Gemmatirosa kalamazoonensis: one gene and its partner. The protein of the gene in region 1 interacts with the protein of each later gene in a pairwise test. Links are inferred from orthologs where the notes say so. Each region holds a gene or a part of one and is shown in the gene's direction. Other genes may lie near its edges.

The links.
Region 2: the proteins of J421_RS01515 (region 1) and J421_RS12595 interact in binary tests that used the Escherichia coli proteins (3 or more experiments, as listed by UniProt). The link is inferred for Gemmatirosa kalamazoonensis from one-to-one orthologs.

The regions. Positions count from the first base shown.
Region 1 is NZ_CP007128.1:306,923-318,799, forward strand. Bases 4,510-7,496 are described here. They hold J421_RS01515 (trypsin-like peptidase domain-containing protein), read left to right. Parts: upstream 4,510-5,224; coding sequence 5,225-6,769; downstream 6,770-7,496. Other genes in these bases: ctaD (cytochrome c oxidase subunit I), read left to right, coding at 4,510-4,570; J421_RS32525 (hypothetical protein), read left to right, coding at 4,574-5,044; J421_RS01520 (sterol desaturase family protein), read left to right, coding at 6,866-7,496. In the rest of the region: J421_RS01490 (PQQ-dependent dehydrogenase, methanol/ethanol family), read left to right, coding at 1-281; J421_RS01495 (c-type cytochrome), read left to right, coding at 278-877; coxB (cytochrome c oxidase subunit II), read left to right, coding at 867-2,063; more of ctaD, read left to right, coding at 2,060-4,509; more of J421_RS01520, read left to right, coding at 7,497-7,549; J421_RS01525 (putative bifunctional diguanylate cyclase/phosphodiesterase), read left to right, coding at 7,608-10,337; J421_RS01530 (HEAT repeat domain-containing protein), read right to left, coding at 10,393-11,220; J421_RS01535 (HEAT repeat domain-containing protein), read right to left, coding at 11,237-11,877. UniProt on the Escherichia coli protein: DegP acts as a chaperone at low temperatures but switches to a peptidase (heat shock protein) at higher temperatures.
Region 2 is NZ_CP007128.1:2,931,630-2,943,438, reverse strand. Bases 3,102-6,020 are described here. They hold J421_RS12595 (OmpA family protein), read left to right. Parts: upstream 3,102-3,983; coding sequence 3,984-5,057; downstream 5,058-6,020. Other genes in these bases: ygfZ (CAF17-like 4Fe-4S cluster assembly/insertion protein YgfZ), read left to right, coding at 5,872-6,020; J421_RS12590 (HAD family hydrolase), read left to right, coding at 5,156-5,875; J421_RS12600 ((Fe-S)-binding protein), read left to right, coding at 3,102-3,776. Outside these bases: J421_RS12610 (FAD-binding oxidoreductase), read left to right, coding at 1-1,271; J421_RS12605 (FAD-binding oxidoreductase), read left to right, coding at 1,268-2,440; more of J421_RS12600, read left to right, coding at 2,448-3,101; more of ygfZ, read left to right, coding at 6,021-7,116; J421_RS12580 (hypothetical protein), read right to left, coding at 7,233-7,454; J421_RS12575 (magnesium chelatase ATPase subunit I), read left to right, coding at 7,700-9,187; J421_RS12570 (GNAT family N-acetyltransferase), read left to right, coding at 9,315-9,752; J421_RS12565 (response regulator), read left to right, coding at 10,015-11,809.

The DNA.
Region 1 (11,877 bases):
GCGCCGTGGACGCGCGCACGGGCAAGGTGCTGTGGTCGCGCAAGCTCGGCTCGGGGATCATCAGCGCGCCGATGACGTACCGCGCGCCGGACGGCCACCAGTACGTCGCGGTGGCCGCGGGCGTCGGCGGCGGCGCGATGACGACGCAGAGCCAGCCCGGGTTCCCGGCGCGCGGCAGCACGTACTACGTCTTCACGTTGGGCGCCAACATCCCCGCGACGGCGACGCCGGCGCCGGGCGACCAGTCGGGCGCCCCCAAGAAGCAGGGAGGGAAGCCATGACACGCGCCAGCATCGCCCTCGCGGCGTGCCTAACGCTGTTGGGCGCCTGTCGTCGCGACACGCAGGACGTGCGCGGCGGCGAGGTCGGCGACCGCACCCTCCCGCAGCGGCAGCCGCTGCCGCTGCACGCCGCCGACACCACCGGCCTCCCCGACGAGGGGGTGCTCGCGCGCGTCGCCATCGGCGACCTGGCGGGCGTCGGCAACAACACGCTCGACGCGACGGTGACGAACCCGTACGCGAGCGACGCCGCCGCCGTCGCGCAGGGGCGCGACACGTTCGTGGGGATGAACTGCGCCGGGTGCCACGGCTACGACCTGAAGGGCGGCATGGGCCCCGACCTCACCGACACGTACTGGCGCTACGGCGGCTCGCCGGCGGACATCTACAAGTCGATCTTCGAGGGGCGCCCGCAGGGGATGCCGGCGTGGGGACGCTCCGTCCCGCCGGCGCAGATCTGGAAGCTCGTCGCCTACATCCAGTCGAAGGGCGGCGCCTACCCCGGCCGCCTCGCCGACCGTGGCCGCCAGGGCGACCTCGGCGACGAGGACACGACGTCGTTCTCGACGCTGAAGGGGCGGAACAATGCGCACTGACGCGCGCCACGGCCCGGCGAGTCGCGTGGCGCGATCGAGCTCGCGCCGGTCGGGACTCCACGTACGAGTTTGCGGAGGACTGAAGAAGGACTTCGAAGGACTGAAGAAGGACGACAACAAAGAACTTGCAGTTGGTCCTTCTTCAGTCCCTTTTCAGTCCTTCTTCAGTCCCACGAAACCTCGTACGTGGAGTCATGGAATCGCGCGCCTGACGGCCCTGCTCACCCTCGCCGCCTGTAACGGCACCACGTCGTACCTCGACGCGACCGGCTCGGCGGGACGGAGCGAGGCCACGCTCGGCCGGTGGCTCACGGCCACGGCGTGCGCGGTGGTGCTCCTCGTGTGCGTCGCGATCGTTGCCGGCATGGCGCGCCGGCGCGGCGAGCGCGACGAGGGCACCGGACGCCGCGAGGTGAAGTCGGGGCTCGGCTGGATCTACGTCGGTACCGCGGTCACGGTCGCCGTGCTGCTCGTCGCCTACGCCGGCACGATGGCGACGCTCGCCGCCGCGAGCCGCCCGCCGTACACCCCGCCGCTCGTGATGGACGTCATCGCGCACCAGTGGTGGTGGGAGATCCGCTACTCCGATCCGGCGCGCCCGGAGCTCGGCTTCACGACAGCGAACGAGGTGCATCTTCCCGTCGGCGTGCCGGTGCGCGTGCGCCTGCACTCGGCCGACGTGATCCACTCGTTCTGGCTGCCGCAGATCGCCGGCAAGACCGACGTCATCCCGGGGCAGACGAACGAGACGTGGGTGGAGGCCGAGCGTCCCGGCACGTCGCGCGGCATGTGCGGCGAGTACTGCGGCCTGCAGCACGCCGAGATGGCGCTCGCCGTCACCGCCGAGCCGCGGGTGGCGTTCGACCGGTGGGCGCAGGCGCGGCGCGCGGAGGCCGCCGTGCCTAACGACGGCGTGGCTTCCGCCGGCGCGCACGTGTTCGCGCGCTCGTGCGGCGTCTGCCACGCGGTGGCGGGCACGATGGCGTTAGGCAGGGTCGGCCCCGACCTCACCCATATCGCGTCGCGCCCGACGATCGGCGCCGGCGCGCTGGAGAACACGCCGGCCAACCTCGCGCGCTGGATCCACGACGCGCCGAGCGTGAAGGAGGGCGTGCGCATGCCCGCGATGCCGCTCGACGCGGCCGAGCTGCGCGCCGTGGTCGCCTACCTGGAGACGCTGCGATGAGCGCCGCGCCCGTCCTGCCCACGGTCACCGTCGACCGCGCGCCGCTCGAGCGGCTGCGCGAGACGTGGGAGACGCCGCGCGGATGGCGCGGGTGGCTCTCCACGGTGGACCACAAGACCATCGGCCTGCGCTACCTCGTGACGTCGATCGCGTTCCTCGTGATCGGCGGCGCGGAGGCGCTGCTCATGCGCGCGCAGCTCGCGGTGAGCGGCCAGCACCTGCTCACCGCCGGCTGGTACGACCAGCTGTTCAGCATGCACGGCGTGACGATGATCTTCCTCTACGCCGCGCCGGTGCTGTCGGGGTTCAGCAACTACCTGTGGCCGCTCATGCTCGGGTCGCGCGACATGGCGTACCCGCGGCTGAACGCGCTGTCGTACTGGACGTACCTCGTCGCCGGGATCTTCCTGTACACGAGCCTTCCGTTGGGCGCGATGCCGAACGCCGGCTGGTTCGACTACGTGCCGTTCGCGGCGCGCGAGTTCGATCCCGGGCTGAACGTGGACTTCTACGCGCTGACGCTGCTGCTGCTCGCCGTGTCGACGACGGTGGGGTCGATCAACTTCGTCACCACCCTGTTCAAGACGCGGGCGCCGGGGATGTCGCTCAACCGGCTGCCGATCCTCGTGTGGGGCACGCTCACCGCCTCGTTCGCGAACCTGTTCGCGCTGCCGGCACTCTCCGCCGCGGCGGTGATGCTGTTCCTCGACCGGCGCGTCGGCACGCACTTCTTCGACGCGGCCGCCGGTGGGCATCCGCTGCTCTGGCAGCACCTGTTCTGGATGTTCGGCCATCCGTGGGTGTACGTCGTCGTGCTGCCCGCGATGGGAATCGTGAGCGACGCGCTGCCGACGTTCTGCCGCCGGCCGCTCGTCGGCTACACGTTCGTCGCGCTCGCCACCGTGACGACGGGGATCCTCGGCTTCGGCGTGTGGCTCCACCACATGTTCGCGACCGGGATCCCGCCGCTCGCGCTCGCGTTCTTCGGCGCGTCGAGCATCTTCATCACGATCCCGAGCGCGGTGGCGGTGTTCGCGTGGCTCGCCACGCTGTGGGACGGCCAGCCGTGGTATCCCGCGGCGATGAAGTTCATGCTCGGCTTCATCGCGCTGTTCGTCATCGGCGGCGTGAGCGGCGTGATGACGGCCGCCGTCCCGTTCGACTGGCAGCTCACCGACACGTACTTCGTCGTCGCGCACCTGCACTACGTGCTCGTGGGGATCAACGTGTTCCCCGTGGTCGCCGGCGTGTACTACTGGTTCCCGAAGTTCACCGGCCGGCTGATGGACGAGACGTTGGGCACGTGGAACTTCTGGACGATGTTCGTCGGCGCGAACCTCGTGTTCTTCCCGATGCACATCGTCGGGCTGTTGGGCATGCCGCGGCGCATCTACACGTATCCGGCGGGGCTCGGGTGGGACGCGTACAACACGGTGGAGACGGTCGGCGCGTTCCTGTTCGCGCTCGGCGTGGTGCTGTTCGCGGTGAACGTGCTGCGCAGCCGCCGCGGCGGCGCGCTGGCGGGCGCGAACCCGTGGGACGCGCCGACGCTCGAGTGGAGCGTGCCGTCGCCGCCGCCGCCGTACAACTTCGCCGTGCTGCCGACGATCGGCAGCCGGCATCCGCTATGGGAGAGCCGCCTCGAGGAAGGCTCGGCGCGCTCGGTGCTCGACCGCGGTCCCGTGCTCGCCGACGGCCGCGAGACGTTCGCCACGACGCCGCTCGACGCCGAGGCCACGGCGGTGATGCGCATGCCCGAGGACTCGTACGCGCCGGTGCTGCTCGCCGCCTCGCTCGGCGTCGTCGCGTACGGACTGCTGTTCTCGCTGCTCTGGCTCGCCGCGTTAGGCACCGTGGGCACGGCGGCGTGCGCGATCGCGTGGCTGTGGCCCGATGCGGCGACGGCGTTCGTCGGCACGGAGGTCACGTCGTTCGGAGAGCTGCCGGTAGGCGCGAGCGGGCGCCGGAGCGTCGGGTGGTGGGGGATGGCCGGGGCGGTGGCCACCGAGGGCGCCTTCTTCGCCTACCTGCTGTTCTCCTACTTCTATCTCGCGTCGATGTCGGGGAACGCGTGGCCGAGCGCGATGCCGGGATTCGGGCTGCCGCTGCTGAACACCGCGATCCTGCTCGCGTCGAGCGTCGTGGTGTGGTGGGCGGAGCGCGGCGCGCGCGTGGGCGCGACCGCGCGGCTGCGCACCGGCCTCGCCATCGCGATCGCGCTCGGCGTGGCGTTCCTCGCGCTGCAGGCCGTGGAGTACGGCCGCGAGCGGGCATCGGCGACGCACGACGCGTACGGCTCGCTGTTCTACACCATCACCGGCTTCCACGGCGCGCACGTGCTCGTGGGGCTCGTCATGCTCGCGGTGGTCCTCGTGCGCGCGCTGCGCGGGCACTTCGCGGCGCGGCGGCACGAGGCGGTGACGAACGTCGCGCTGTACTGGCACTTCGTGGACGCGGTGTGGCTCGCCGTGTTCACGTCGCTCTACGTGAGCCCGCACCTGAGGTGAGCGATGGCGACGGCAGCGCACGATGGATCGGGCGACGCGCATCCGGCCCCGGCGCGCGCACGCGCGGGACTCGCGGCGCTCGCGTTCGGCTTGTTCGGCGGACCGGCGGCATGGAGCGTCCAGACGCTCGTGAATCTCCCCGTCGCCGCGCACGGCTGCTTTCCGCGGCTTGCGCCGCTCGCCGGTGCGGCGAGCGGCGTGCGCGGGGTGGCGCTCGCGGTGAGCGCGGCGGCGATCGTCGTCGCCGCGGCGGCCGGCGCGGTGGCGTGGCGCACGTGGGCGCGGACGCGCGAGGAGCACCAGGCGGGGGCCGGCCGGGGCGCCGCGCACGCGCCGGAGACGGCGCTGCTCGAGACGGGTGAGGGCCGCACGCGGTTCCTGGCGCTGGCCGGCGTGCTCACCAGTCTCACGTTCCTCCTGGTGAGCGTCGCCCACGCGGGGGCCGTGCTGTTCGTCCCACCGTGCGGCGTCTGAGTCACCCGGCCCTTGCCCGCGCGGCGCCGTCTGACATCTTGGCAGGCAACCACGGCACGGCACCGGCGTGTCGATTCGGGGTAGATTCCGTTGGAACGGACAGCACGGTTACACCAATTCAGGCGAGGCATTCACGTCATGCGTGGTACTCTGCTCTCCCGCGCGACCGCCTCTACCGCGGTGCGCGTAGTCGCCGCCACGGTGCTCGGTGTCGGCGGCACGCTCGCGTTCAAGTACGCTCCGGCGCAGATCGCGTCGATGACCGGCCAGACGCCGGCGACCCTCACCGCCCCGGCGGCGACGCCCGGTGCCGGCGGTCCACAGGATTCCGGCTTCGTGAAGATCGCCCGGCAGGTGACGCCGGCGGTCGTCTACATCGAGAACGAGGGCGCGCCCCGCGTCGCGTCGCGCGACAACGGCGGCGGCGACGTCCCGCCGGGGCTGCGCGACCTGCTGCCGCGCGGCTTCCAGCTCGTGCCGCCGGGCGGGCGCGGCGGCCGCGCGCCGATCCAGCGCTCCTCCGGCTCGGGGTTCATCGTCTCGTCGGACGGTGAGATCCTGACGAACAACCACGTCGTCGAGGACGCGAACCGGCTCCTCGTCACGCTCTACGACCGGCGCATCTACCCGGCGCGCGTGATCGGCCGCGACCCGTCGACCGACGTCGCGCTCATCAAGATCGACGCGACGGGGCTGCCGACGCTGCCGCTCGGCGACGACGCCGCGGTGCAGGTCGGCCAGCCGGTGCTCGCGATCGGCGCGCCGCTCGGCCTGCGCTCCACGGTGACGTCGGGCATCATCAGCGCGAAGGAGCGCGGGGGCGACCTCTCGAACCTGTTCAGCTCCCAGCTCGCGATTGCCGACTTCCTGCAGACCGACGCCGTCATCAACCCCGGGAACTCGGGCGGCCCGCTGCTCGACATGGACGGGCGGGTGATCGGCATCAACAGCGCGATCGAGAGCCCCACCGGCGTGTACGCGGGCTACGGCTTCGCCGTGCCGGCCTCCATCGCGCGCATCGCGATGGACCAGTTCCACAAGTACGGCCGCGTGCGGCGCGCCATCCTCGGCGTCTCCATCACGGACGTGAAGGCGGAGGACGCGCTCGCCGCCGGGATGAAGGAGATCCGCGGCGCGCTCGTGAGCGGCTTCCAGGAGGGGAGCCCGGCGGAGAAGGCGGGGCTGAAGCAGGGCGACATCATCGTCTCGGTCGACAACAAGCCGATCTCCAGCGTCGCCGCGCTGCAGCGCACGATCTACGGCTACCAGCCCGGCCAGACGGTGACGCTCGCCTACGCGCGCTACGGCACGCAGGGCACGGCGCGCGTGCCGCTGCAGGAGGCGCCGCCGGAGAAGGAGACGGTCGCCGCCAACGACGCCGGCGAGCCGCGCAGCAACGCGACGCCAGCGGGACGTCTTGGCGTCTCGGTGGAACCGCTCACCCCCGAGCTGGCGACCCAGGCGCGCGTCACGAACAGCAGCATTCACGGCCTGCTCGTGAGCGAGGTGAAGGAGACGGGCCCCGCGCGCGGCCATCTCATCGAGGGCGACGTCATCGTCGCGGTGATCGGCCGCGGCGGCGTCCAGCGGCAGATCACGTCGGGCGCGCAGCTCAAGGACGCGGTCGACAACGCGCCGGGCGTCATCAGCCTGCTCGTCTACAACTCGCGCCTCAGCGTCGGCGCGGCGGGCACCCGCGTGGTGAACGTGCCGCTGAACCAGTAAGGCCAGGGCAGGAGGGCACGAGGGCAGGAGGGCAGGAGAGCCCGAAGCTCTCCTGCCCTCCTGCCCTTTCTGCCCTCCTGCCCTAATATGTGCCCCATGCCCGAGCACTACGTCTCGAACGCCGACGTGTCCGTGCGGATGTTCCGCAGCGGGTTCCTCGAGCGGTTCAGTCACGTGCATCCGGCGGTGCCGCACGTGATCTACGTGCCGCTCGTCGCGGGGCTGCTGTGGACGGCGCGGACGACGCGAGGGACGACGGCGCTGCTGTTCGTCGCCGGCCTGCTGCTGTGGACGCTCGCCGAGTACCTGCTGCACCGGCACGTCTTCCACGCGCCGGACCACATCATGGCCGAGACGCACGACGTGGTGGCGCGGCTCGCGCCCGACGAGCCGGTGCTCCCCGCGCTGCCGAGCTGGCGCCACCGCTCGTACTTCATCGCCCACGGCGTGCACCACGAGTATCCGAGCGATTCCAGCCGGCTCGTCATGCCGCCGGGGGCGAGCGTGCCGATCGCGATCGGGACGTGGCTGCTGTTCCGCGCGGTCCTCGGCCCGCTGCACGCGCCGGCACCGTTCGCCGGCTTCGTCGCCGGGTACCTCGTGTACGACACGACGCACTACGCCGTGCACCACTTCGGCATGCCGACGCCGTGGGGCCGCTACCTGAAGAAGCGCCACGCCCGGCACCACTACGTCGACACGGACAGCGACTACGGCGTGAGCTCGCCGCTCTGGGACGTCGTGTTCGGGACGTTCACCCGCTTCGAGCGGCGACCCTGACCCCGTAGCAGCGTCGCAGCCTCAAGGTCGTCGTCGGACCGGCCGATGTTAGTACACGATGCCCGCGCCGTCCGACGTCCCCGCCACGCGCCACGCCCCGGTGCGCGACCGCCTCGGCGCGGCGTTCCAGGCGGTCGTCGTCGCCACGGCGGCCGCGGCGCTCCTGCTCTGGGGCTGGCGGTTCGCTCCCGGCGGCGATGCGGCGGCGAAGGCGCAGCTCTGCGCGAACGCGCTCGTGCCGCTCGGGGTCGGCCTGGTCGTCGTGCTCTGGCTCGCGCCGCGCCGCGCGGACGTGGATCGGCGGGCGCGGCGGGCGTGGCGCGACCTCGCCGCCGCGGTGACGGTCTGGTGGCTCGCCGGCGTGCTGTGGGAGCTGCTCGGCCGCCCGCCGCTCTCCGCCGCGGACGGCGTGCAGCTGCTCTTCTTCCCGCTCGTCCTGCTCGGCGTCCTGCGCTTTCCCGCGGCGCCGCTCGAGCGCGAGGAGCGACTGCGCGTGTGGCTCGACACGGCGATGGTGCTGTCGAGCGGCGCGGCGGTGGTGTGGTACCTCGCGCTCTGGCCGGCGATCGCGCGCGGCGACGACCTCGCGCAGCTCGTGGTCAACACGCTCTACCCGCTCGGCGACGTCGTGCTGCTGTTCGCGGCGTACGTGGCCCTCCGCCGCGGCGGCGGCGCGACGCGCGGCGCGGTACGCTGGGCCGCGGCCGGCCTGCTTTCGCGCTTCGCGGGCGACCTGCTGTACCTGCGGCAATCATTCACCGGCGCGTACGACCCGGGTGGGCTCAGTGACCTGATGTGGCTGCTGGGATGCCTGATGCTCGCCGCCGGTGCGTGCGCGCAGCGGCGCGCCAGCGAGCCCGCCGCCGAGGAGCGCACCGCGCCGCAGACGCGCGCGAGCCTGCTGCCGTACGTCAGCGCGGTGCTGCTGCTCGTGTTCTTCGCCGTCGCGGTCGGCGGCGCGTGGACGCCGCGCACGCTGGTGCTGCTCGCAGCCACGATCGTCGTCACGTCGCTCGTGTTCGTGCGCCAGTACATGGTCGGGCGCGAGCACGTGCGGCTGCAGGGCGCGCGCGTGCGGCTCGAGGCGGAGCGCGCGGGCGAGGCGCGGTTCCGCACGCTCGTGCAGAACTCGTCGGACCTCATTCTCATCGTCGACGGCCGCGGGATCGTGCGCTTCGCGAGCCCGTCGCTCGAGCGCATGCTCGGCGTGCGCCCGGAGGACGCGGAGGGGCAGCCGCTCGTGACGTTCGTGCACCCCGACGACGCGGCCGACGCGGCGGAGGCGCTGGCCGTGACGCGCAGCGAGCACCGCACGTTCGGCCCGTCGCAGTACCGCGTGAGCGGCGACGGCGCGACGTGGCGCGCCGTGGAGTGCATGGCGGAGAACCTGTACGACGATCCGGCCGTGCGCGGAGTGCTGATCACGGTGCGCGACGTCACGGAGCGCGCGCGGCTCGAGGCGCAGCTCATCCACCAGGCGTTCCACGATCCGCTCACGGGGCTCGCGAACCGCGCGCTGTTCCGCGACCGCGTGGAGCATGCGCTCGCGCGCGAGGGGCGCGACCCTCACGGCGTGGTGGCGCTGTTCCTCGACCTCGACGACTTCAAGACGGTGAACGACTCGTTGGGCCACCGCGAGGGCGACCGTCTGCTCGCCGTCGTCGCCGACCGGCTGCTGAACGCGACGCGCGGCTGCGACACCGTGGCGCGACTCGGCGGCGACGAGTTCGGCGTGCTGCTCGAGAACGCGCACGCCGACGCCGACGCGGTGATCGTCGCCGAGCGCATCGTGAACTCGGTGCGCGTGCCGATCACGCTCGCCGGGCAGGACGTGAGCGTGGGGGCGAGCGTCGGGATCGCGCGTGCACGCTCGACCGACGGCGCCGAGGAGCTGCTTCGCAACGCCGACGTCGCGATGTACCGCGCGAAGCAGCGCGGCAAGAGCACGTACGAGATCTTCGCGCCCGCGATGCACGCCGCGGTCGTGGACCGGATGGAGCTGGAAGGCGATCTGCGCCGCGCCGTGGCGGACGACTGCGCGGAGATGCGCGTCCACTACCAGCCGATCGTGGAGCTGGCCGACGGCAAGGTGGCGGGGCTCGAGGCGCTGGTGCGCTGGCAGCACCCGCGGCGCGGGCTGGTGCAGCCCACGGTGTTCATCCCCGCGGCGGAGTCCACGGGGCTCATCGTGCCGTTAGGCCGGTGGGTGCTGCGCGAAGCGTGCGCGCAGGCGGCGCGGTGGCAGGCCGCGCGGCACGCCGCCGACCCGCTGGCGCCGCCGCTCACCATCACGGTGAACCTCTCGGCGCGGCAGCTCCAGGACCCATCGCTCGCCGACGACGTGCGTGCCGCGCTCGACGACGCGGGGCTCCCGCCGCACGCGCTGGTGCTGGAGATCACGGAGAGCGTGATCATCGCCGAGCCGTCGGCCGCGCTCGCGACACTGGCCGCGGTGAAGGCGCTCGGCGTGCGGCTCGCGATCGACGACTTCGGCACCGGCTACTCGTCGCTCGGCTACCTCCAGCAGTTCCCCGTCGACGTGCTGAAGATCGACAAGGCGTTCGTCGACGGCGTGACCCGCGGCGGCCCGCGCGCGGCGCTCACGCGCACGATCGTGGCGCTGGGCGACTCGCTCGCGTTGCACTGCGTTGCCGAGGGGATCGAGGACGAGCTGCAGCGCCGCCACCTGCAGGCGCTGGGCTGCGGCTACGGGCAGGGGTTCCTGTTCGCGCGGCCCCTGCCGGCGGACGAGATCGAGGCGATGATCTGCGACGGCGTGGCTGCGTAGCTGCGTGGCTGCGTGACGGCTCAACGCAGCCACGCAGCCACGCAGCCACGCAGCGTCACTTGCTCGTCAGCAGCTCCTCGAACAGCGCGAGCGCGCGCGGGTCCTGCGAGCGGCCGAGCCAGAACAGCGCCGAGCGGCGCGTGGCCGGGTCGCGGTGCGTGCGGGCGATGCGGATGAGGGCCGGCACGCCCTCCTCGCTCGGGCGCCGGGACAACGCGAACACCGCCTGATCGCGGATCTCGCGCTCCGGGTCGTCGGCGAGCTCCGTGAGCCCCTTCGTCGCCGCGTCACCCGCCGCCTGGCCGAGCCAGAACACCGCCTGCGAGCGCGTCTCGCGCTCGGCGCGGTCGTCGCGCGCGAGGCGGAGCAGCGCGGGCCACACCGTCACGCTGTCGACGAGCGTGCTCGGGAACACCGCGTCGCGCGACGCGCGCCCGCTGCCGCGCTCCGCGAGGCCGAGCAGCAGCCCCGCCGCCTGCGGCGCCGGCACCTGGCCGAGGTCCGTGACGTCGGACCCCGCGGCGCGCCACCGGCCGCCGACGTAGAAGCGCACCGCCTGCACCTGGCCGCCGCTCACGTCCATCGCGAGCCGGCCGGGGCCCGTCTGACAGTCGTCGTCCCACTCGACGTCGCGCGAGCGGCGCCACGAGTCGTCGCGGTAGGTGCGCGTGCGGTCGTCGCCGTCGCGGCGGATGTGGATGTTGCTGCCGTTGCCGCAGACGTCCGGGCGCACCGTGAACGTGAGGCGCACCGTGCCGTCGCGCACCGCCGCCACGCGCTGGGCGAGCGGCGCGCCGCGCGACGACAGGTCGGCCTGCGCGAGCGCCGGGCGCGCGACGAGGGTGCCTAACAGCAGTGCGGTCGTGATCGAGGGGCGGAGCATGGAAGTCATCCTCCGGTCACTTGTTGATGATGTCCTCGATCAGCTTGGCGACGCGCGGGTCCTTCGAGCGCGACAGCCAGAAGATCGCGTCCTTGCGGACGTCGGCGTTCTTCTCGGTACGCGCGATGTCGAGCAGCTTGTCGAACGCCGGCCCGGTGCCGCGCTGCTGATACACGAACACGAGCTGCTTCTTCATCTCGGGGTCCGTCGTCTTGTCGTAGAGCCCCACGAGCTGCTCCACCGGCGCCCCGCCCTGCCCCGCCCAGAACAGCGCCTGCTTCCGGAGCTCGATCGTCTCCTTCGGGTCGTTCGCGACGTCGAGCAGCCACCCGCCGCTCCCACGCCGGCGCGACGCGGCGAACAGCACCTTGTCCTTGAGATCGCGGTCCGTGAGCTTCGGGTAGAGCGTCCGCAGGAAGTCCATGTCCTCGGCCGTGCCGCGCTGACCGAGCCAGAAGATCGCCTCGCCGCGGATCTCCGCGTCGACGTTCGACGTGGTGGCGATCTGGCGCAGCGTCTCGCGCCCGGCGGGCGTGTTCGACTGCGAGAGCGAGAACACCGCCTGCTTCCGCACCTCGACGTCGCCGGAGTTCAGCGCGACGTCGCGCAGGAACTCCGCGGCCTTGTCGCCGCTCACGCGCGACAGCCAGAACACGG
Region 2 (11,809 bases), 2.6 Mb from region 1 along the record:
ACGAGACCGTCGCCGTGGTCCGCGCGCTCGCGGCGGAGCGCGTGCCGTTCGTGCCGCGTGGCGCGGGCACGGGGCTCTCCGGCGGCTCGCTCGCCGACGGGTGCGTGATCGTCGGCCTGAACCGGCTGACGCGAATCCTCGCCGTCGAGCCCGAGGATCGTCTCGCGGTCGTGGAGCCGGGCGTCGTGAACACCACACTGACGCGGGCCACCGCGCCGCACGGCCTGCACTACGCGCCCGATCCGTCGAGCCAGACGGCGTGCACCGTCGGCGGCAACGTCGCAGAGAACGCCGGTGGCCCGCACTGCCTGAAGCACGGGGTCACGCTGAACCACGTGCTCGCCTGCACCGTCGTGCTCCCCGACGGCGAGATCGTGACGTTGGGCAGCGCCGACGGCGAGCGCGCGGGCTACGACCTGCTCGGCGCGTTCGTCGGCAGCGAGGGCTGCTTCGGCGTGGCGCTCGACGTGACGGTGCGGCTGTCGCGCGACCCCCAGGCGGTGCGCACGATGCTCGCCGACTTCACGTCGCTCGAGGCGGCTGCACACGCCACGTCGGCGATCATCGCGGCCGGCATCACGCCGGCGGCGCTCGAGGTGATGGACGGCCCCGCGATCCGCGCGGTCGAGGCGTCGATCTTCGCCGCCGGCTACCCGCAGGACGCGGCCGCGGTGCTGCTGTGCGAGTTGGACGGCCTCGCCGACGGCATCGACGACGATGCGGCGCGCGTGACGGCACTGTGCCGCGAGGCTGGCGCGCGGAGCGTGCGCGCGGCGAGCGACCCGGCCGACCGCGCGCGGCTCTGGCAGGGACGCAAGAAGGCGTTCGGCGCGATGGGACGCCTCGCGCCGCACCTCGTGCTGCAGGACGCGGTGGTGCCGCGCACGCGGCTCGCCGACGTGCTCGCGCGCATCGAGGCGATCGGCACCGCGCACCGCGTGGCCGTCGCGAACTTCTTCCACGCCGGCGACGGCAACCTGCACCCGACCATCCCGTACGACGCGCTCGACGCGGACCAGGCGGCGCGCGTGCATGCGGCGATGTCGGAGATCATGCACGTCTGCGTCGACGCCGGCGGCACCATCACGGGCGAGCACGGCGTGGGGCTCGACAAGCAGGGCTACATGGACCTCGTGTTCGACGACGCGACGCTCGCCGCGATGTGTCGACTGCGCGACGTCTTCGATCCCGAGCGGCGCGCGAACCCGGGCAAGGTCGTCCCCGCGCGCTCGTGCCGCGAGTGGCTGGCCGCGCCGCAGCTCCGTCGGTGAGCGCGGCGACCGAGTCCGTCGCGCCGCCGCCTGTCGGCGCGCCTAACGACACCGCCGACGTCGCATCGCTCGTGCGCGACGCCGCGGCGCGCGGCACGCGGCTCCGCCTCGTCGGCGCCGGCACGTGGCTCGACGCGGGGCGGCCCGTGACGGCCGACGCGTCGCTGCCGCTGGACCGGCTCAGCGGCGTCGTCGACTACGTGCCCGGCGACCTGACGCTCACCGCGCGCGCGGCGACGCCGCTCGCCGAGATCGCGCGCGTCACGGCGGCCGAGCGGCAGCTGCTCGCGCTCGACCCGTTCGGCGAGGGCACGCTCGGCGCCACGGTCGCCACGGCGTCGGCGGGACCGCTCGCCCACGCGTTCGGGACGCCGCGCGACAACGTGCTGGGGCTCACGTTCGTCGACGGCTCCGGCGAGATCGTGCGCGCCGGCGGCCGCGTCGTGAAGAACGTCGCCGGCTTCGACCTCGTGCGCCTGCTCACCGGCGCGTGGGGCACGCTCGGCGCGCTCACCGAGATCACCGTGCGGCTGCGTCCGATGCCGGAGCTCGACGTCACGGTCGCCGCGCCGCTGCCGTCGACGCACGCGCTGCAGCCCTTCCTCGCCCGGCTGCGCGCCGCACCGCTGTCCGCGTGGGCGCTGGAGCTCGCGAACGCGCCGCTCGCCGAGCACCTCGGGCTCGTGAAAAGACCGCTGCTCCTCGCGCGCCTCGCGGGCAACGAGGCGCTCGTGCGCGCGCAGCGCGCGACGCTCGCCGACCTCGCGGGCGTGGGCGACGTCGCCGACGTGGGAAGCGACGTGTGGCGCCGGTTGCGCGCCGTGGAGCCTGCGGTCGCGACGGTCGTGCGCGTGTCGGCGCGACCGTCGCGCCTCGCGGCGCTGTGCGCGCAGCTGTTCTCTCCCGCCGCGGGCGCGTTCGGCGTGCTCGCGCACGCGAGCGTGGAGCGCGGCATCGCGCGCCTCATCCTGCCGGGCGACGCCGGCTTCGGGCTCCCACGCTTCGACGTCGGCGACGCGGCGCCGGCGGTCGTCGTCGAGCGCCTGCCCGCATCGCTGTGGGCGGAGCACGGCGCCCACCTCGCGCCGCCGCGCGAGCCCGACCGCCTGACGCTCGGCGTTAGGCGCGCGTTCGACCCGCACGGGATACTCAATCCCGGCATCCTGTAGCCGCATGGTGCTGCTTCCCAATTCCACCGCGCCCTGCGCGCTGCCCGACTCGCCGCTCGCCGCCGCCAAGCCGGGGATCGACGCGTGCGTGCACTGCGGGTTCTGCCTCCAGGCCTGTCCCACGTACGTCAATCTCGAGGACGAGAACGACAGCCCGCGCGGCCGCATCCTGCTCATGCGCAGCGTGCTCGAAGGCACGCTGCCGGCCGACGACGCCGACGTCCGCACGCACATCGACCGGTGCCTCGGCTGCCGCGCGTGCGAGACCGCGTGCCCGTCGGGCGTGCCGTACGGCCACATGCTCGAGGCGATGCGCGCCACGCTGTACACGCGTCAGCCGCCGCCGCTCGTCGCGCGCGTCATCCTCGCCGTGTTCGCGCGACGCGCGCTTCTGTCGCTCGCGCTCCTCGGCGCGCGCGTGCTTCGCGCCACGCGGCTGCCCCGGCTCCTGTCGCGTCTTCCGGGTCGGATGGGCTTCGCGTTCGCGATGCTCGCGTCGACCGAGGCGCCGCTGCGCGGGCGCCGGTGGACGCCGCGCGGCACGGGCGCGCGCGGCACCGCGACGCTGCTCGAGGGATGCGTGATGCGCGGGCTGTTCCGCCACACGAACGCGGCGACGAAGCGCGTGCTGCGCGAGAACGACTACGCGCTCGCCGACACGCGCGGGCAGGCGTGCTGCGGCGCGCTGCACGCGCACGCGGGCGACCTCGACGCGGCGCGCGCACTCGCGCGCGCGAACGTCGCCGCGTTCGAGCGCTCGAGCGCGGAGTGGATCGTTGTGAACTCCGCGGGATGTGGAGCGATGATGAAGGAGTACGGCGAGCTGCTCGCCGACGATCCCGCGTGGTCAGCGCGCGCGCGCGCGGTCGCGGAGCGCGTGCGCGACGTGAGCGAGCTGCTCGTCGCCGCGGGACCGCGGCCGACCGGCGGACCCGTCCTGCTGCGGTCGAACGGCGGTGGTACGAGCGCGCCGCTGCGCGTGACGTACGACGCGCCGTGTCACCTGCTGCACGCGCAGCGCGTGTCGCTGCCGCCGCTGCAGGTGCTCGGCGCGGTGCGTGGCGTCGACCTCGTCGCGCTCACCGACAGCGATCAGTGTTGCGGCAGCGCAGGGATCTACAATCTCGTCGAGCCCGACACGTCCGACGCGGTGCTCGCACCGAAGCTCGCGCACATCGCCGCGACCGGCGCGGCCCTCGTCGCGACGGGCAATCCCGGGTGTCTCATGCAGCTCGGCGCGGGGCTGCGTCGCGCCGGCGCGCATGCACGCGTGCTGCATCCCGTGGACCTGCTCGACGCCGCGTACGCGAGCGGCGAGCGCGCGGCGCCGGCCTAGAAACACACGTTTCGCCGAGAGAAAACGTCGCCGTCGCCCGCTTGCGTCGCGAACCGGATTGGCGAGCTTTCAGGCGCAATTTCCGGCGGCCGCACGCCGTCGAGGGCGTGGTGCGGCGCGACGAACGCGCTCAGCCGTCGCGCACGACTGTTGCATCGTCCGCAGGCGTCCTCACTCCCGCGGTTGGACCATACTACGGAAGGCAACATGAGAACTCGCTCTGTCGTCGCCACGTTGGCTACGGTGTCCGTCCTGCTGCCTGCCGCTGCGTCCGCGCAGCGGCGCAGCGCCATCGAGGTCGGCGGGTTTGGGCGCTACACGATCCAGCCCGACACGCTCAACGTCGAGAACGTCTTCGCCGGAGGCGGCCGCCTCGGGTATTACATCTTTCCAGGCCTGTCGGTCGAGGGTGAGGCCTCATTCGGCGTCTCGAATCAGAAGCGCAACACGGCGACGGTGCCGGACTCGCTGCAGGACGTGTCGCACACGCTCTGGCAGGCCCGGCTCCTCTACAACACGCCGCGGGCCGCGCGCACGAGCTTCATGATCGGCGCCGGCTACGCGTACGACGGCTTCGGCCGCATTCGCCTCGTCGCGCCGCGCGGCCAGGGCATCAGCGGCCTTGTCGGCCTGCGCTGGTATCTCACGAACCGGATCAGCGCCCGGTTCGAGGCGAACGGCTACTATGTGTTCGCCGACGACAGCGCGAACCCGTACCCGCGCAAGGCGACGTTCACGCCGAACTTCCAGGTCGGCCTGAGTGGCCTGTTCCGCAACGCCGCGTCGGTGCCGACGATCGTCACGCGCTACGACACCGTGCGCGTCACGCAGACGCGCGTCGACACGATCTTCCGCGACCGCATCGCCGAGGCGACCACGCCGTCGCCGAGCGCCGGCGCTGGTGGTGGTGGGGGTCTCGCCCGCGGCGCCACGGTCGTCATCGGCGTCGTGAACTTCGACTTCGACAAGTACGACCTGAGCAGCGACGCACGCCGCATCCTCGACGACGTCGCGTCGTCCCTCGCCCGTCCCGAGGCGTCCAACCTCAACCTCGTCGTCACCGGTAACACCGACGCGATCGGCGGCGAGAGCTACAACTCCCGACTCGGCGAGAACCGCGCGAAGGCCGTCGCGGACTATCTCGTGAGCAAGGGCGTCTCGCAGTCGCGCATCACGCAGCGCTCCGCCGGCGAGACGAACCCGGTCGCGAACAACACGAACCCGGAAGGGCGCGCGACGAACCGCCGCGTGCTCATCGAGCTGCAGAACGGCGCGCCCTGACGCACCCGCGTCAGTCGTCGCACCCGACGCTCCACGTTCGCCGGCCCCGGCCCGCGCGGACGTGGAGCGTCGGCCGTTGGTGCCCTCGAGCTCCTGACGTGCGCGCCGACCGCCCGGGCCCCGCAGCGCTGCTGCTCGAGCTGGAGGGCGTCCTCGCGGACACCGTCGCCGCGCGCCGCGCGGCACTGGCCGACGCGCTGGCCGGGCGCGGCCTCGCCCTCCCCGACGACCTGCTCGCGCGCGCGGCGGACGGCCGCGCGCCCGCCGTCGCCGCGGCCCGCGCGGCCGAGCTCCTCGCGCGCGAGCCCGGCGCGCCGGGGCTCGACGCGGTCGACGTGGACCTCGTGGCGCTCGCCGCGACGCGTTCCTTCGCCGACCGTGCAGCGCACGGCGTGTCGCTCGTGCCCGGCGCGCGAGACGCGATCGATGCGCTTGCGGACGTCGTGACGCTCGCCATCGTCACGCGTGCGCCGGCCCGGCTCGCGGACGACGTGCTCGCGCTCGCGAAGCTCGACGGGATCGTGCGGGTCGTCGTCGCGGCGGAGCACGTCGCCGCCCCCAAGCCGTCGCCCGCCGCGCATCTGCGCGCGCTCGCTCGGCTCGCACGCATCGGACCGCTCGCCCCGGAGCGGGTCGTCGCGATCGAGGACGGGCCCGACGGCATCGCCGCCGCAGCCGCGGCCGGCGTGCTCGCGCTCGGCGTGTGCCGCGGCGCGCCCGATGCGAGGGAACGCGGCGTTTGGGTGGCGAGCGCCGAGGCCCTGACTTACGATGCGCTCGTGGAACTCGTCGTCACTCGCGGAGTGCGAGGCACATGACCTCTCCGTCGTCTCCCGCTGACGCGCCGCCGGCGACCGCCGCGCCGGGCGCGCAACAGAGCGCGCAGCCGAACGCGCCGCAGCAGGCGCCGCGTCGGCCGGTCGTCCTCGACTACGGCGATCCCGCCACGGAGTACGCCGCGCTCCGCACGGGCGCACTGCTCGTGGACCACGGCGACCGCGACCTGTGGATCTTCCAGGGCGCGCAGGCGCGCGAGACGCTCGCGGGACTCGTCACGAACGACGTCGTCGCGCTCACGCCGGGACACGGCGCGTACGCGGCCGCGCTGACCCCGAAGGGACGCATCGTCGCCGACCTGCGCCTCCTCGCGCTCGCCGACGCGACCATCGCACCGGGTCCCGCACCGTCGGTCCGTGCACGCGCCGCGACAGCGCCGAGCGCCGGCGACGGTACGACCGTCGAGCCGACGTGGCCGACCGCCGCGGCGGTGCTCGTCGACGTGCCGGGCAGCGCGGCCGAGGGATGGGACGGCGTCGTGCGGAAGTTCGTGAACCCGCGTCTCGCCGCGTACCGCCGCGTCACCGAGCACGTGCGCCTGTTCGCCGTGTACGGCGTGCGCGCGCGCGACGCGGTCGCCGAAGCGTTCGCGCTGCCGCCGTCGGCGCTCGCCACGCTCGCGCCGTACGGGCACGCGACGGTGGAGACCGGAGATGGACCGTTGATCGTCGTGCGACTCCCCGACCTGGGACTCGACGGCTTCGGCGTGTACGCACCGACGGCGGCGTTCGACGCGGCGTGGGCGCGCGTCGCGCGCGCGTCGAGCGTCGTGCCCGGTGGGCTGCGCGCCTACGACGTCGCGCGCATCGAGGCGGGGCGCCCGGCATGGGGAGTCGACGTCGACGACACGACGATCCCGCAGGAGGCGAACCTCGACGAGCTGCACGCGATCTCGTACACGAAGGGGTGCTACACCGGACAGGAGGTCGTCGCGCGCGTGCACTTCCGCGGACACGTGAACCGGCATCTGCGCGGGCTCGCGTATCCGCCCGACGACGGGCTGCTGCCGACCGGCGCGCGCCTGCTCGACGCGGACGGGCGGGACGTCGGCGACGTGCGGAGCGTCGCCGTCTCGCCGCGCATCGGCGGCATCGCGCTCGGCATGGTGCGGCGCGAGGTGGCGCTCGGCGCGACGCTCGTCGTGCGCACGGCCGACGCGTCGAGCGACGGCGCGAGCGGCGATCGGTTCGTCACCGTCGGCCCACTGCCCTTCCCGTTGTAACGAACGTCGTCGCGGCGTTGCAAACGCGCGCTGGATCGCGCGACGGCCATGAACGCGACGGCGGGGCGCAGCACCGAGTGCCGCGCCCCGCCGAGGGCCCATGCGAGCGAGATCGCTTACGGCTTCTTGGTCGCCGTGTCGTGCTTCATCGCACCGGTGTCCGACTTCATCGCGGCGCTGTCCATCTTCATCGCGCTGCTGTCCGTCGCGGCGGGCGCAGGCGTCGTCGACGGGGCCGGGGTCATCGCCGGGGCGGCGGTGTCGGCGGCAGGGGCCTGCTCCTTCGTGGAGCAAGCGGCGAGAGCGAACACGGCGGCGACCAGGGCAAGGCGCTTCATCGACGATCTCCTAGGAGGGCGGTATGAACTGCATTGGAGACCCGCGCCCGACGGTTGGGCCCGGATTCGGCGGAAAACTAGCCGCGCCTCCGGAGGTGTCAAGACCGCCGCGGATTAAGTCGTGCAGCGGCAACGCGTTCGCATTCTCGCGCATGCGTCGCGCGTCGCTCGCGCGAGAGTTGCGCGCGTCGTGACCGCGTCGAACGTTACAGCAGGTCGCATCTCAATCACGGACAGGAGCCCCCTTGGCATCACTCCCGCAGACCCTCGGCGCCCTGAAGCGCTCGCCGTTCGGCGCGCCCGAACGCGCGACGCGCTCGGTGAAGGACGAAGTACGGCAGAACCTCCTGGCGCGCCTCGCGTCGGGCGGTCCGCTGTTCACCGGCGTGCTCGGGTACGAGGACACGGTGATGCCGCAGATCGTCAATGCCCTGCTCTCGCGACACAACTTCATCCTGCTCGGACTGCGCGGGCAGGCGAAGTCGCGCATCCTGCGCGCGCTCGTCACGCTGCTCGACCCCGAGATGCCGATCGTCGCCGGCAGTGAGGTGAACGACAACCCGTTCGCGCCGATCTCGAAGTACGCGCGCACCCTCATCGACGACGCCGGCGACGACGCGCCGGTCGCGTGGGTGTCGCGCGACGCGCGCTACGTCGAGAAGCTCGCCACGCCCGACGTCACGGTGGCCGACATCATCGGCGACGTCGATCCGATCAAGGCCGCGCGCGGCGGACACCTGCTCTCCGACGAGCTGACGATCCACTACGGCATGCTGCCGCGCGCGAACCGGGGCATCTTCGCGCTGAACGAGCTCCCCGACCTCGCGGGCAAGGTGCAGGTCGGGCTGTTCAACATCATGCAGGAAGGCGACGTCCAGATCAAAGGCTATCCCGTTAGGCTCTCGCTCGACGTGCTGCTCTGCTTCACGGCGAACCCCGAGGACTACACGGCGCGCGGCAAGATCATCACGCCGCTGAAGGACCGCATCGGGTCCGAGGTGCTCACGCACTATCCCGACGAGGTGGAGCTCGGGATGGCGATCACGCGGCAGGAAGCGTGGACCGACCGCCCGTCGCTGGACGGCCGGAAGGTGCGCGTGCCCGACTTCGTGCTCGAGGTGATCGAGCGTGTGGCGTTCGAGGCGCGCACCGACAAGCGCATCGACAAGCGCTCCGGCGTGTCGCAGCGCATGCCGATCACGGTGCTCGAGAACGTCGTCTCGAACGCCGAGCGGCGCGCCGTGCTGTCGGGCGAGCAGGAGGTCGTGCCGCGCATCTCGGACATCTATGCCGCACAGTCCGCGATCACCGGCAAGATCGAGCTCGAATACGAGGGAGAGCTCGTCGGCGGCCACGCGATCGCGCGCGAGCTCATTCGCCGCGCCGCCGATGCGACGTTCCGCGCGCGCGCCGGCGGCGTGAACGTGGACGACGTCATCATGTGGTTCGACGAGGGTGGCGCGCTGCAGGTGAGCGACGACCTGCCGCCCAAGGTCGCGGCGCAGGCGTTCCGCACGGTGCCGGCACTCACCGAGGTCGTGCACCACGTCGGCCTCGCGACGCCCGACGACGATGCGTTCACCGTCGCCGCCTGCGAGCTCGCGCTCGAGGCACTCGTCGCGCGCCGCAAGATCTCCCGCTCCGACGCGGGGCAGTACGGCCGCGCGCAGCCGGAGCAGCGCCGCCGATCGTCGGGTGGGCAGGACATGTTCGGGGGCGGGCTGAGTGCGTAGTACGCCGAGGCGCCGGGACTCGGGACTCGGGACTCGGGACTCGGGACTCGGGGGGCACGAGTCTCGAGTCCCGAGTCCCGAGTCCCGGCTGTCCATCCGGGCCGCGGCCGCCGACGATCTCGAGACGGTGCTCGCGTTCCGTCTCGCGCTGCTGCGCGAGCACGCCGGGAACCCGGTCTACGGCCGGCTGCGCGCCGACGCGCCCGAGCGCGCACGCCGGCTGTTCGCGGCGCAGCTCGTGGCGCCCGACGAGGTGACGTTCCTCGCCGAGCGCGGACGATGTGCGGTGGGCGTGCTGCGGTGCATGGAGAGCCGCGGCTCGCCGCTGCTCGACCCCTCGCGCTACGGCTACGTGGCGTCGGTCTACGTGGTCCCCGCCGAGCGGCGGCGCGGCGTGCTGCACGCCCTGCTGGACGCCGCGGCGCAGTGGTGCACCACCCGCGACCTGGACGAGATGCGCCTCCACTCGGCCGCCGACAACGACGTGGGCAACGCGGCCTGGGACGCCCTCGGCTTCACCGTGGTGGAGCATCTGCGAACCCGCGCCGTCCCGCGCTCCCGCTGACGGCGAGCTTCCGGGCGGGCTCGAGCGCGTCGTCGTGTGACGTAACGCACACGCCGGCGTTGCCTGCGGCAGTGGTCATGCGTCAAGAGGGTTTGCGGCGCCCACGCCCGTCGCCGGCCGCCGCTCGACCCTTCGCTCGACGATGCCCCAGTCGCCGTCAGCCGCGACATCACATGCTCCCGGAAGGCCGCCGTCGGCGGCTCGGGGCGGACCGTTTTCGCGACGCCCGCGGCTCGGCGTCCGCGGACTGCTCATCGCGCTGGTGTGTGCGGTCGCCGCGCCGTTCGTGCTCGGCACCGCGTTGCGGGTCCGCGAGCGGGTCACGGCCGCGCGAGTGGAGGCGGGGCGGCGCGCGCTCGACGTCGCGGGGCTCGTGGCCGCGCGGCTCGACGACCGCGCACGGGACGCGGGCACCGTGATCGCCGACGCATTCCGCGGCGCGCGCCTGCCCGACGGAGCCACCATCACGATCCTCGACGCGCAGGGCGTGGTGCTCGGCCACGGCCCGCGCGGCGAGGAGCTGGTCGGGCGGCGCATGCCGAATCTCGCGGCATTGCCCGACGCGGGCCGGCGCGAGGCCATCGAGGTCGTGGGATCGGACGGGGCGCCGTGGCTCGCCGCGTTCGCGACGGCACCGGCCACGGGATGGCGTGTGCGGGTCGCGGTCCCGCGCCGCGCCGCGGACGCCGCGGTGCGAGGAGAGGTCGCGCGGGACGTGCTGCTCACGGCCGCCGCGCTGGCGCTCGCGTTAGGCCTCGCCGCGGTCGTCGGGCGGAGGGTCGTCGGCTCGCTCGATTCGACGTTCGACGAGATGGCGGCCACGATCGACGCACGCACCGCCGCGCTCCGCCGCATCGAGCAGCGCTATCAGCTGCTGTTCGAGGCGTGTCCACTGCCGCTGTTCCTCTCCGAGTTCGCGACGCACCGCATCCTCGCCGTGAACGACGCGGCGTGCGCGGAGTACGGCTACACGCGCGAGGAGTTCACGCATCTCACGCTGCTCGACCTGCGGCCGGCGGAGGAGCGGCTGCGGTTCCTCGCCGTGTCGCGCGCGCTCACGGAGGCGCAGGGGTTCCGCGAGCGCAGCTCCACCGGCGTGTGGCGCCACCGGCACAAGGACGGCTCCATCGCCGAGGTGGAGGTGTTCACGGTGATCACGGAGTTCGAGGGGCAGCCCGTGCGCCTCTCGGTGTCGCTCGACGTGACGGCGCGACGTCGCGCAGAGCGCGCGCTGCAGGAGTCGCAGGACCAGCTCCGCCGCGCGCAGAAGATGGAAGCGTTAGGCCGGTTCGCCGGCGGCATCGCGCACGACTTCAACAATCTGCTCACGGGGATCCTCGGCTACTGCGACCTCGCGCTCTCCGACGAGGGGCTGCCGAGCGAGACGCGCGAGGACTTCTCCGCCATCCGCGACGCCGCGCAGCGGGCGGCGGGCCTCACGGGGCGCATCCTCGCGTTCAGTCGCGGCCGCGTGATGCAGCCGGTCGCGCTCGACGTGAACGACGTGGTGGAAGGACTGCAGCCGATGCTCGGCCGCATGATCGGTGAGCACATCCGACTGGAGAGCGACCTCTCGCCGTCGGCCGGCACGGTGCTCGCCGACTCCGGTCAGGTCGAGCAGGTGGTGCTGAACCTCGCGCTGAACGCGCGCGACGCGATGCCCGACGGCGGCGTGCTGTCGATCTCGACGTCGGACGTGCACGTGGAGCACGACGACGCGCACCATCCCGACGTGCCGCCGGGCCGCTGGACCGTGCTCGAGGTGCGCGACACCGGCGTCGGCATGGACGCCGAGACGCAGACACACATCTTCGAGCCGTTCTTCACGACGAAGGACCGCGCGCGCGGCACGGGGCTCGGTCTCGCGACGGTGTACGCGATCGTGCAGCAGGGGGGTGGCGCGGTGCGCGTGTGGAGCGCGCCGGGCGCGGGCAGCCGGTTCGCCGTCTACCTGCCGCGCGTCGACGAGCCGGCCGAGGAGCGCCGCACGCCGCCGGCACCGCAGCTCGCCGTCGGCGGCGACGAGACGATCCTGCTCGTGGAGGACGAGGAGGCCG